DNA from 3 places in the Bradyrhizobium sp. WSM471 genome. Region 3 is predicted to be linked to each of the others. Evidence: riboswitches for the same ligand, from Rfam matches in the RefSeq annotation. Region 3 holds a riboswitch; each other region holds the start of a gene.
The links. A riboswitch is a leader RNA that binds a small molecule or an ion and turns the genes downstream of it on or off. The one in region 3 is predicted to bind S-adenosylmethionine.
Positions count from the first base shown of each region.

Region 1: linked by a shared signal. The riboswitch ahead of BRA471DRAFT_RS00130 (hypothetical protein) and the one ahead of BRA471DRAFT_RS33120 (homoserine O-acetyltransferase) in region 3 are both predicted to bind S-adenosylmethionine.
Region 2: linked by a shared signal. The riboswitch ahead of BRA471DRAFT_RS34370 (O-succinylhomoserine sulfhydrylase) and the one ahead of BRA471DRAFT_RS33120 (homoserine O-acetyltransferase) in region 3 are both predicted to bind S-adenosylmethionine.

Region 1 covers NZ_CM001442.1:27,786-31,054, forward strand. Annotated here, with positions in the region: gene BRA471DRAFT_RS00125 (hypothetical protein) at 338-934, shown strand; gene BRA471DRAFT_RS00130 (hypothetical protein) at 1,013-1,600, opposite strand; SAM-I-IV-variant riboswitch at 1,633-1,730, opposite strand; gene BRA471DRAFT_RS40090 (septal ring lytic transglycosylase RlpA family protein) at 1,952-2,461, shown strand; gene BRA471DRAFT_RS00140 (alpha/beta fold hydrolase) at 2,716-3,269, shown strand, end outside.
Region 2 covers NZ_CM001442.1:7,504,582-7,507,850, forward strand. Annotated here, with positions in the region: gene BRA471DRAFT_RS34360 (PAS domain S-box protein) at 1-374, opposite strand, end outside; gene BRA471DRAFT_RS34365 (2'-deoxycytidine 5'-triphosphate deaminase) at 480-1,616, opposite strand; SAM riboswitch at 1,697-1,776, shown strand; gene BRA471DRAFT_RS34370 (O-succinylhomoserine sulfhydrylase) at 1,847-3,043, shown strand; gene BRA471DRAFT_RS34375 (SGNH/GDSL hydrolase family protein) at 3,192-3,269, opposite strand, start outside.
Region 3 covers NZ_CM001442.1:7,262,970-7,266,238, reverse strand. Annotated here, with positions in the region: gene BRA471DRAFT_RS33130 (histidinol-phosphate transaminase) at 1-213, opposite strand, end outside; gene BRA471DRAFT_RS33125 (chorismate mutase) at 248-1,096, opposite strand; SAM riboswitch at 1,301-1,380, shown strand; gene BRA471DRAFT_RS33120 (homoserine O-acetyltransferase) at 1,471-2,673, shown strand; gene metW (methionine biosynthesis protein MetW) at 2,687-3,269, shown strand, end outside.

The DNA of each region.
Region 1 (3,269 bases), 550 kb from region 3:
GGAGCGCAAGCCCCCGGGATATGCCCCGAAGGACTCTGCCGAGGCCTTAGAAGGGCCTTGTGCGACGGCGCCGGGATGATCCTGGACACGGCGGCTGATCGCGGCGCTTCAACATCGAGACCTGAGCCGCCCCCTGGCACCCCCCGGTCGTCGTGGGGCCGCCGGCCGCAACCCGCCGCGACAAAATTTTCGCACGTCGAACTTACCGATGATGGATGCTGAGTTTGCCGTTGCCCCGCATATGTCCCAAAGGCGAGAGTGGAAGGGGTGAGTCAAACTGTCTCACCAACCCTGTTGAGCCAATGGCCCTGCTATTATATGCGAGCAAGGAGCTGACATGGTGGACACGACGTACAATCTCAACGGCGGGTTCAAACCTGCAATGAAACGGTTCGCCGATCTCAGCGGGCCTGACTTTTTCCCAACCCCACCCTGGGCAACGTTCGCGTTGATCGACAACGAGAAGTTCAGCGGCGATATTTGGGAGTGCGCGTGCGGCGATGGTGCCATGTGCCGCGTTCTGAAGCAGACTGGGCAGCCCGTTCGGAGCTCTGATCTGTACGATCGCGGCTATGGGGAAACTGGCGTCAACTTCCTCGAGGCGGCCCAGCGTGCCGACAATATCGTGACCAATCCTCCCTACAACTGTGCCGAAGGCTTTGTGGCCAACGGCCTCAAGCTTGCAAACCGGAAATTTGCGCTGCTGCTGCGTCTAGCGTTCTTAGAAGGCGTGAACAGAGCGAACACAATCTTTTCTCTTACCCCACCCGCCCGCGTGTGGGTCTTCAGCGAGCGCATTACGTTCTACCCGAGCGGCGTTGATCCCAAGGGCAGTGGCACAACCGCATATGCCTGGTTTGTTTGGGATAGGGACGCGCCCGCCGGAACTGAATTGAAATGGTTCAAGCCCGGCTACAAAGCAACATTTGCCTAGCTATGTTGCGGCTTCTGTCTTGGCGCGCGGCGGCAGATGGACAAGCAATGCCTTCAACGCCGTTTACGGGGCGCGGCTCTAAGAATCCCATCTCTCGACTTTGATTGGCAGTCGCAGATCGATCAGACGCGCCTGTAGGAGAGAAAGAGCGAGCAGGTCGCTTGGATGCACATGAAGCGAGTAGTCGAATTGATTGCCGCCACCCTCCACAAAATCGAGGTGCGGGCCATCAACACTGGGGTCGAGGTCAGGACCAAGATCGATCCCTTTAAGGAGGCGATAGGCCTTCGCAGAGGGACCGGACACGCGGTCATAGTGCAGTTCCCACCAGGCGCCGTCCATTTGCTGGTCTAGGTGGCTTGGGTCGAAGCTCATCTGTTCGAGCCGCTCTTTGATTTCACCAGCGGTGTAGTCCTTTGCGTCCAGGCTATTCAGAAACACGCGCCAGGTCGGAGGCTCAGGGGCAATGACTTCAGGCTCGCCATCGAGAAACAATTGCGGTTCGTCCAAACCATCCGGCCAATCCCAGTAGAGCGTGTGTGCAGTGCGCGGCGGGACAGCCAGCAGCGGTGCCTCCTTCCGCCGTATGAATGCCCGCGCGTCACCGACGAACGCCATCGTCAGCAAGCCGCCCGTTCCGATCAGAAATCCACGTCGTGAAAACATAGGGCCCTCCGAGGTCATGCGCATCTGGAGGACTGGCGACCTATTGTTGCCCTGCGGGCCACATCGTCGTACCACCGTTGCCGGTCAAGGCTGGTTGGCGGGACCGTCAGGTCCTCTCAGGATGCAGCACAGACATATCGCACCGATACCCGCTGTCAACGGCTTTAGGGCGGTCTCGAGGTCAAACCCGCCCCAGCATGCCCCATTTCCGGCACCTTTGCCGATCAACAGAGATGAAGCTGCCTATGGGCTGGCGGTTTGTTCTGCGCCGAGCCCTCCGTAGGACCTCCGATTGGACTTAGCGGTGAGGCGACACTGTCGCAGCGCCTCTTTCATACCGAGGGATCCAGCATGAAACGCATGGTCGTGGCCGGCATCGTCCTTCTCTCGCTCTCTTCCGTAGCCGAGGCGCATCGTCTCTCCGGAAGCGCGACCTATTACGGCGGAAGTGACCGTCTGTGCGGTCGCCGCACAGCCTCCGGGGGCGTGCTCAACTGTGCTGCAATGACCGCCGCCCACCGGACGCTGCCCTTCGGCACGGTCCTGATGGTTCAGAGCGGCGGTCGGTCGATCCGGGTCACGGTGAACGATCGCGGTCCATTCACCGGCGCGTTCCTTGATCTATCGCCTGCGGCCGCGAGTGCGCTCGGCTGTCGCTGCACCCATCGCAACGTGACCGCGACGATTGTCCAAATGGGATCCGGTGGGACTTTGGTCGCGAGCCGAGGCCGCCAACGTCCCGTCGCTGCGGCGGCCATGCCGGGGTTCTTCCAACCGATGCAGGACGGCATGAGTCCGTTGGGAGCGTTCGGGTCCTCGATGGCGATGGCTCCTGCGCCGCGCCATCACCGTCGCCATTAGGCCGGAGCCGCTCAGGGCGCATCGTCTCCTGTTGTAGCTACGCTCAGTCTGCGGGACCGATGCGATTGGAACTCCGTTTCTTTCCGGCAAACCGATGCGATCAAAAGTGGAAGGCCGCATTCGCGAATGCGTTTCACGCGTCGAGCGGACCGTTCGACTCAACGGCCACAAACGTGCGATCTGAGAAGACGCTGGCTGGTTACTAAGCTTGATGGTCGTGAAGACGTCGGCGACCAACAGCAGGATCTAGACCCATGGGCCTTATCAAAACCGAGGACGGCACCGAAATTTTCTTCAAGGATTGGGGCAACGGTCGACCGCTCTTCTTTCACCACGGCTGGCCTCTGAGCGCCGATGACTGGGATAGCCAGATGATGTTCTTTCTGGCGCGCGGTTACCGCGTGATCGCTCACGACCGCCGTGGCCATGGCCGCTCGACCCAAACGGCCCGGGGGCACGACATGGACACCTACGCGGCCGACGTCGCCGCGATTGTGAGAAGCCTTAATCTCGAGGGAGCCATCCATATCGGACACTCAACTGGCGGCGGCGAAGTTACCCGCTATGTCGCAAAATATGGCAAGCAGCACAACGTTGCAAAGGCCGTCCTGATCAGTGCTATTCCACCAACCTTCATGAAATCCGAGAGAAATCCCGACGGTGTGCCTAAAGAGGTCGTCGACGGAATTCGCAATGGGACGGCAAATCACCGCTCGCAATTCTATCAGGACATTACGATCCCGTTTTATGGGTTCAACCGGCCGGGCGCGGTCGTTTCGCAAGGAATTCGCGATAACTGGTGGCGACA
Region 2 (3,269 bases), 240 kb from region 3:
ACGCGCTCGGTGACGTCGCGCGCCATCGCCACCGATCCCTGCACCACCCCAGCGGCGTCCCGCACCAGCGCAAAGGTCATCTCGATGTAGAGCTTGCGTCCGTCCTTGTGCAGCGCGCGGGTCAGTGTCGGCTTGCCCGCAAGCTTCATCGCGCCGCTGGCAAGCGCGGCCTCGAAACCCTTCCAGTGCGCGGCGCGCAGATGTTCGGGAATGATCAGGTCGAGATTCTGGCCCAGCGCTTCGTCCGCGGAGAAGCCGAACAGTGCGGACGATGCGCGATTCCAGCGCATGATGGTGCCGGAGCGATCCGAATAGATCAGCGCGTCTGCGACGTCATCGAGGATTTTTGCGTCGAGTTCGGATGAATTGATCATGTCAGCACCTTGTAGCCCGGATGGAGCGCAGCATAATCCGGGATCGTGCCACAAGTGAGACTTTCCCGGAGGACGCTTGCGCTCCATCCGGGCGAGGGGTGATCGCTACACCCGGAAATGCTTGCTCAGCTTCAGCCCCTGCGCCTGATAGTTCGAGCCGATGCGCTGACCGTACATGGCGTCGGGGCGCGCCAGCATCTTTTCATAGACGAGGCGGCCGACGATCTGGCCGTGCTCGAGGATGAACGGCACCTCGCGCGAGCGCACTTCGAGCACGGCGCGCGAGCCCAGCCCGCCGGCGCCGGCATAGCCGAAGCCGGGATCGAAGAATCCGGCATAATGCACGCGGAACTCGCCGACCAGCGGATCGAACGGCACCATCTCCGCGGCGTAATCGGGCGGCACCTGCACCGCCTCTTTCGACGCGAGGATATAGAACTCGCCTGGATCGAGGATCAGGCTGCCGTCGGGGCGGGCCGAGATCGGCTCCCAGAACTCCTCGACGGAATAGCCTGCGCGGCGATCGACGTCGATGACGCCGGTGTGGCGCTTGGCGCGGTAGCCGACGAAGCCCCCGCTCTTCTCGCCGGAAAGATCAACAGAGACGGCGACGCCGCCGGTGAGATCGGCATCGTCGATATCGACGAGACGCTCGGTCGCATGCAGCGCCTCGAGGTCGTCGATGTTGAGGATGGCATCGCCGGTGCGGAAGCGCACCTGGCTCAAGCGCGAGCCCTCGCTGACCAGCACCGGGAACGTCTTCGGGCTGATCTCGGCATAGAGCGGGCCGTGATAGCCGGCACCGATCATGTCGAAGCGGCGGGTGCCGTCGGCGATCACGCGGGTGAAGACGTCAAGCCGGCCGGTCGAGCTCTTCGGGTTGGCGGCCGCGACGATCTCCGGCGGCAGCGCGAGGCTTTCGAGCAACGGCACGATGTAGACGCAGTTGGTCTCCAGCACCGCGCCGTCGGCGAGGCTGAACTCGTGCAGCTTCAACTCGTCGATGCGCTCGGCCACGGTGGCGCCGGGACCGGGCAGGAAGCTGGCGCGCACGCGATAGGCGATGTCGCCGAGACGCAAATCGAGGCTCGCCGGCTGGATCTGGCTTTCGACGAAGTCGTAAGCGGGCAGGATGAGACCGCCCTCCGCCATCGCCGCGATCATGCGGTCGGGCAGGATACCATTGGCGTCGGCGGCAACCGTGAACGTCAACCGGGGGTCCTCAGCAGGGATCAAACACATCCCGACATGCGGGAAATATGAGCGTTTTACGGCTATCCGATGGACGTCTTGACGGAAAGGGCATTGCGGAATATGAGCATGACTTATCCCGTGGTGATTTGAGCCGGCCGGCTTGCAGCCACGTTAAATAAGTCGCTAAACAGGCCGGGGACCTCTGTGATCCCGGCCCGTGGAGATGTTCCAGGCCGGTTTTTTTGTGACCATTTTCGGTGGTCACTTCAGGAGGTCCTATGTCGAAGTCCCCGGCGCCAACCGCCCACTACCGTCCCGAAACCCGCCTGGTCCATTCCGGCACTTTGCGCTCGCAATATGGCGAGACCTCGGAGTCGCTGTTCCTGACCCAGGGCTACGTCTACAACAGCGCCGAGGAGTGCGAGGCGCGGTTCAAGGGCGAGGACCCCGGCTTCATCTATTCACGCTACTCCAATCCGACCATCTCGATGTTCGAGCGGCGCATGATCGAGCTCGAAGGCGCCGAAGCGGCCCGTTCGGCGGCGACCGGCATGGCCGCGGTGACGACCGCGATCCTGGCGCCGCTCAAGGCCGGCGATCACGTCGTGGCTTCGCGCGCGCTGTTCGGCTCGTGTCTCTACGTCGTGCAGGATTTGCTGCCGCGCTACGGCATCGAGACCACGCTGGTCGACGGCCTCGATCTCGACCAATGGCAGCGCGCCATGAAGCCGAACACCAAGACGTTTTTCCTGGAGAGCCCGACCAATCCGACGCTCGACGTGCTCGACATTCCCGGCATTGCCGAGATCGCGCACAGCGGCGGCGCGCGGCTCGTCGTCGACAACGTGTTCGCCACTCCGATCTGGCAGAGCCCGCTCGCGCTCGGCGCCGACGTCGTGGTCTATTCCGCGACCAAGCACATCGACGGCCAGGGCCGCTGTCTCGGCGGCATCATCCTGTCCTCGGAAGCGTTCATCGCCGAGCACATCCACAATTTCATGCGCCAGACCGGCCCGTCGATCTCGCCGTTCAACGCCTGGGTCCTGCTCAAGGGCCTGGAGACGCTCGCCGTGCGCGTGCGCGCGCAGACCGAGACGGCGGCGCGCATCGCGGACGTGCTGGCGAGCCATCCGAAGATCTCACGGCTGGTGTTTCCCGGCCGCGCCGATCATCCGCAAGCTGCATTGGTGAAGAAACAGATGCGCGGTGGCTCGACGCTGGTCGGCCTCGAGGTCAAGGGCGGCAAGCAGGCGGCGTTCCGCGTGCTCAACGAGCTCAAGCTTGCCAAGATCTCGAACAATCTCGGCGACGCCAAGAGCCTCGTCACGCATCCGGCAACGACGACGCATCAGCGCCTCAAGCCGGAAGACCGCGCCGCGCTCGGCATCAGCGAAGGCTTTATCCGCTTCTCGGCGGGGCTCGAGCACGCGGACGATCTGATCGAGGATCTGACCGCGGCGCTGGAGAAGGCGTGAATTATTGTCGTCCCGGCGAAGGCCGGGACCCATAACCACAGGAAGCAGTTTGGCGAAGACCCAGAGTTAAGGGGGGGGAGCGGTACGAACACCGCGCACCATTGATGGATCACGCGGTATGGGTCCCGGCCTTCGCCGGGACGACAAGTCACATCGGCCGGTAGGTCCGCACGTCCGCGGGCACGTTGACGCCGAGCTTGATCTGGCCGACGGAGCGGATGATGTC
Region 3 (3,269 bases):
CGCTTCGCGCAGCACGCGCGAGGTTCCTTCCGGATAGTCTTCCAGATGATCAGCCACGTGCTTGAACGCCTCGATCGCCCTCTGCGAGGGCCCGAACGGCGTTTCGTTGGCCGAGAGCTTGAACACCTTGCGGCCCGGCTCCGGCACCGGGGTCTTGCCGGGCGTGTAGGGCGCAATATCGAGAATGCCGGGGTTCGGCACGGGGCGGGACATCTTTAACTCCGGAATGGCTTAAGCGGTTCGCGACTTACGATTTCGACCCGGTCGGGGGCACCGTATAGCGGGTTGCGTGGCTGCCGACGAGGGCCGTGGAGCGCACCGAGGCACCCGCTTCGATCAGGGCAGTCTTGATTTTGTCGAGGCTGCTCGTCGCGGTGACCGAGACCAGCAGCGCGGCGCCGTCGAAGGCGGTATCGGGCACCGCCACGATCTCGGCGAGCGGCGACAGGGCGCGCGCGACCTCGGCGTTCCACCCCGACACGCGCACGCTGAAGGTCTCGACCTCCGTCACCAGGGCGCTGTCGGCGACGCGCGAGACCGCGAACACGGGCAACGCCGCCGGATGGTCGGCGCGCTCGACGAAAGGCAGCCGTGCGATGATCTTCGGTGCGCCTTCTGCTTCCAGCTCCAGCCACCATGGTGTGCGGCTGGAGGTCGCCGAGACCAGCGCAAGGTCGCCCTTGGATTTCGCCACCGCCTCGACCGCCGCCTGCGCGCTGAAATGCGCGACGTAAGGCACGGTGAATCCGAAATGGAAGCGTACGGAATCGCGCATCGCGGGCTCGCTTGCCGAAATGTCGGCATGCACGGAGAACGGCGCCTGAACGTAAGTGAACGTTGCGATGATGACGCGCCAGATGCTCTCGACGGTGTCGAGCGGCAGGATGCCGCGATGGCGCTGGACGAGGTCACGCATCATGGCGGCCTCGCGCGCCGGACGGAACGCCGAGCCGACCTCCTGGGTCTGCTTCACCTGGATCAGGCGGTCGATGATGTCGCCGCGCTGCATCAGCAGGCGATGCATGCCCTCGTCGATCGCGTCGATCTCCTTGCGCAATTCCTGGAGCGATGGTGGCGCGGGCGGACGTTGGGACATGTCTGTGAGGTGCTGTTGCGAGGCGTTCCAATGCGGATCAGTCGAGCCGTCACCGCTGCGATGGATGTCCTGATTAGGCAGTCGGGGCTGCGAAAGCAAAGAGAATTGCAATGGGAAATCGGGCCTTTTCCGCCCGCGGCGCGACGGGCGAATTTGGGCGATCCGGGCCGCGACTTGACGAAAACCGCCTGAGACGGTAGTTTTTACCCGTTCCGTGGTCATTTGAGCCGGCCGGCTTGCAGCCACGTTAAAAAACTCGCTAAACAGGCCGGGGACGCTTTCGATCCCGGCCGAACCTATCGTTCAGGCCGGGTTTTTCATGGCCTGATGTCAATGCGGTCACTTCTACGATCGCAAACGAGGTCGATGGTCAGATGGTTGGCGTCCAGTCAATTCCGAGTCCCGCGATCACCGCCGACGAGCGGTCGCACGAGGTGGATCATCCGAGCTCGCAGCTCGCGCAGTTCGGCTCGGAGCAGCCGCTGCGGCTCGATTGCGGGGTCGATCTCAGCCCGTTCCAGATCGCCTACCAGACTTACGGCGAGCTGAATGCCGATCGCTCCAATGCGATCCTGATCTGCCATGCGCTGACCGGCGACCAGCACGTCGCCAATGTGCACCCTGTCACCGGCAAGCCCGGCTGGTGGGAGACCTTGGTCGGCCCCGGCCGACCGCTCGATCCCAGCGAGTATTTTATCATCTGCTCCAACGTGATCGGCGGCTGCATGGGCTCGACCGGTCCGGCTTCGATCAATCCCGCGACCGGCAAGGTTTGGGGTCTCGATTTCCCCGTCATCACCATCCCCGACATGGTGCGCGCGCAGGCGATGCTGATCGACCGGCTCGGCATCGACACGCTGTTCGCGGTCGTCGGCGGCTCGATGGGCGGCATGCAAGTGTTGCAATGGACTGCGGCCTATCCGAGCCGCGTGTTCTCCGCGCTGGCGATTGCCTGCTCGACACGACACTCGGCGCAGAACATCGCGTTTCACGAGCTTGGCCGCCAAGCGGTGATGGCCGATCCCGATTGGCACCATGGCGGCTATGCCGACCACGGCCTCCATCCGCATCGCGGGCTCGCTGTCGCCCGGATGGCGGCGCACATCACCTATCTCTCGGACGCCGCCCTGCATCGAAAATTCGGACGGCGCATGCAGGACCGCGAACTGCCGACTTTCTCGTTCGACGCCGACTTCCAGGTCGAGTCTTATCTGCGCTACCAGGGCTCGTCCTTTGTCGAGCGCTTCGACGCCAACTCCTATCTCTATCTGACCCGCGCGATGGACTATTTCGACATCGCCGGCGACCATGGCGGCGTCCTGGCGAAGGCGTTCGCGGGGATCCAGACCCGCTTCTGCGTGGTCTCCTTCACCAGCGACTGGTTGTTCCCGACCTCGGAATCGCGCGCGCTGGTGCACGCCCTGAATGCGTCGAGTGCGCGGGTGTCGTTCGCCGAGATCGAAACCGATCGCGGCCACGACGCGTTCCTGCTCGACGTGCCCGAGTTCTTCGACATCGGCCGTGCCTTCCTGCAATCGGCAGGCAAGGCGCGCGGGCTCACTGCCAAGAAAGCTTAAAGGACGGCTAGCCATGTCTGTACAGGAAGCGTTGCCGCTGGGCGGCGTTGCGACCGGGCAGCCCGGTGATTTTCGCGCCGACCATGTGCTGGTGGCCGAGATGGTCAAGCCGGGCTCGAAGGTGCTCGACGTCGGCTGTGGCGAGGGCGACCTGCTCCAGCTGCTGGAAACCCGCGGCGTCGACGGCCGCGGCATCGAGCTGTCGCGCGAGGGCGTCAACCGCTGTGTCGCCAAGGGCCTTGCAGTGGTGCAGGGCGATGCCGACACTGACCTCGTGAACTATCCGGATGACGCCTTCGACTACGTGATCCTGTCGCAGACGTTGCAGGCGACGCGGCAGCCGAAAGTGGTGCTGGAGAATTTGCTGCGCATCGGCCGCCGCGCCATCGTGTCGTTCCCGAATTTCGGCTTCTGGAAGATGCGGCTCCAGCTCCTGATCGGCGGCCACATGCCGCGGACGGAGAATCTGCCGGCAAGCTGGTATGACACCGCCAACATCCATTTCTGCACCATCAAGGATTTCGTCGAGCTTTGCGACGCGATCGACGTCAAGATGGAACGTGCCGAGGCGCTCGACCTCTACGGCCGTCCGCTGC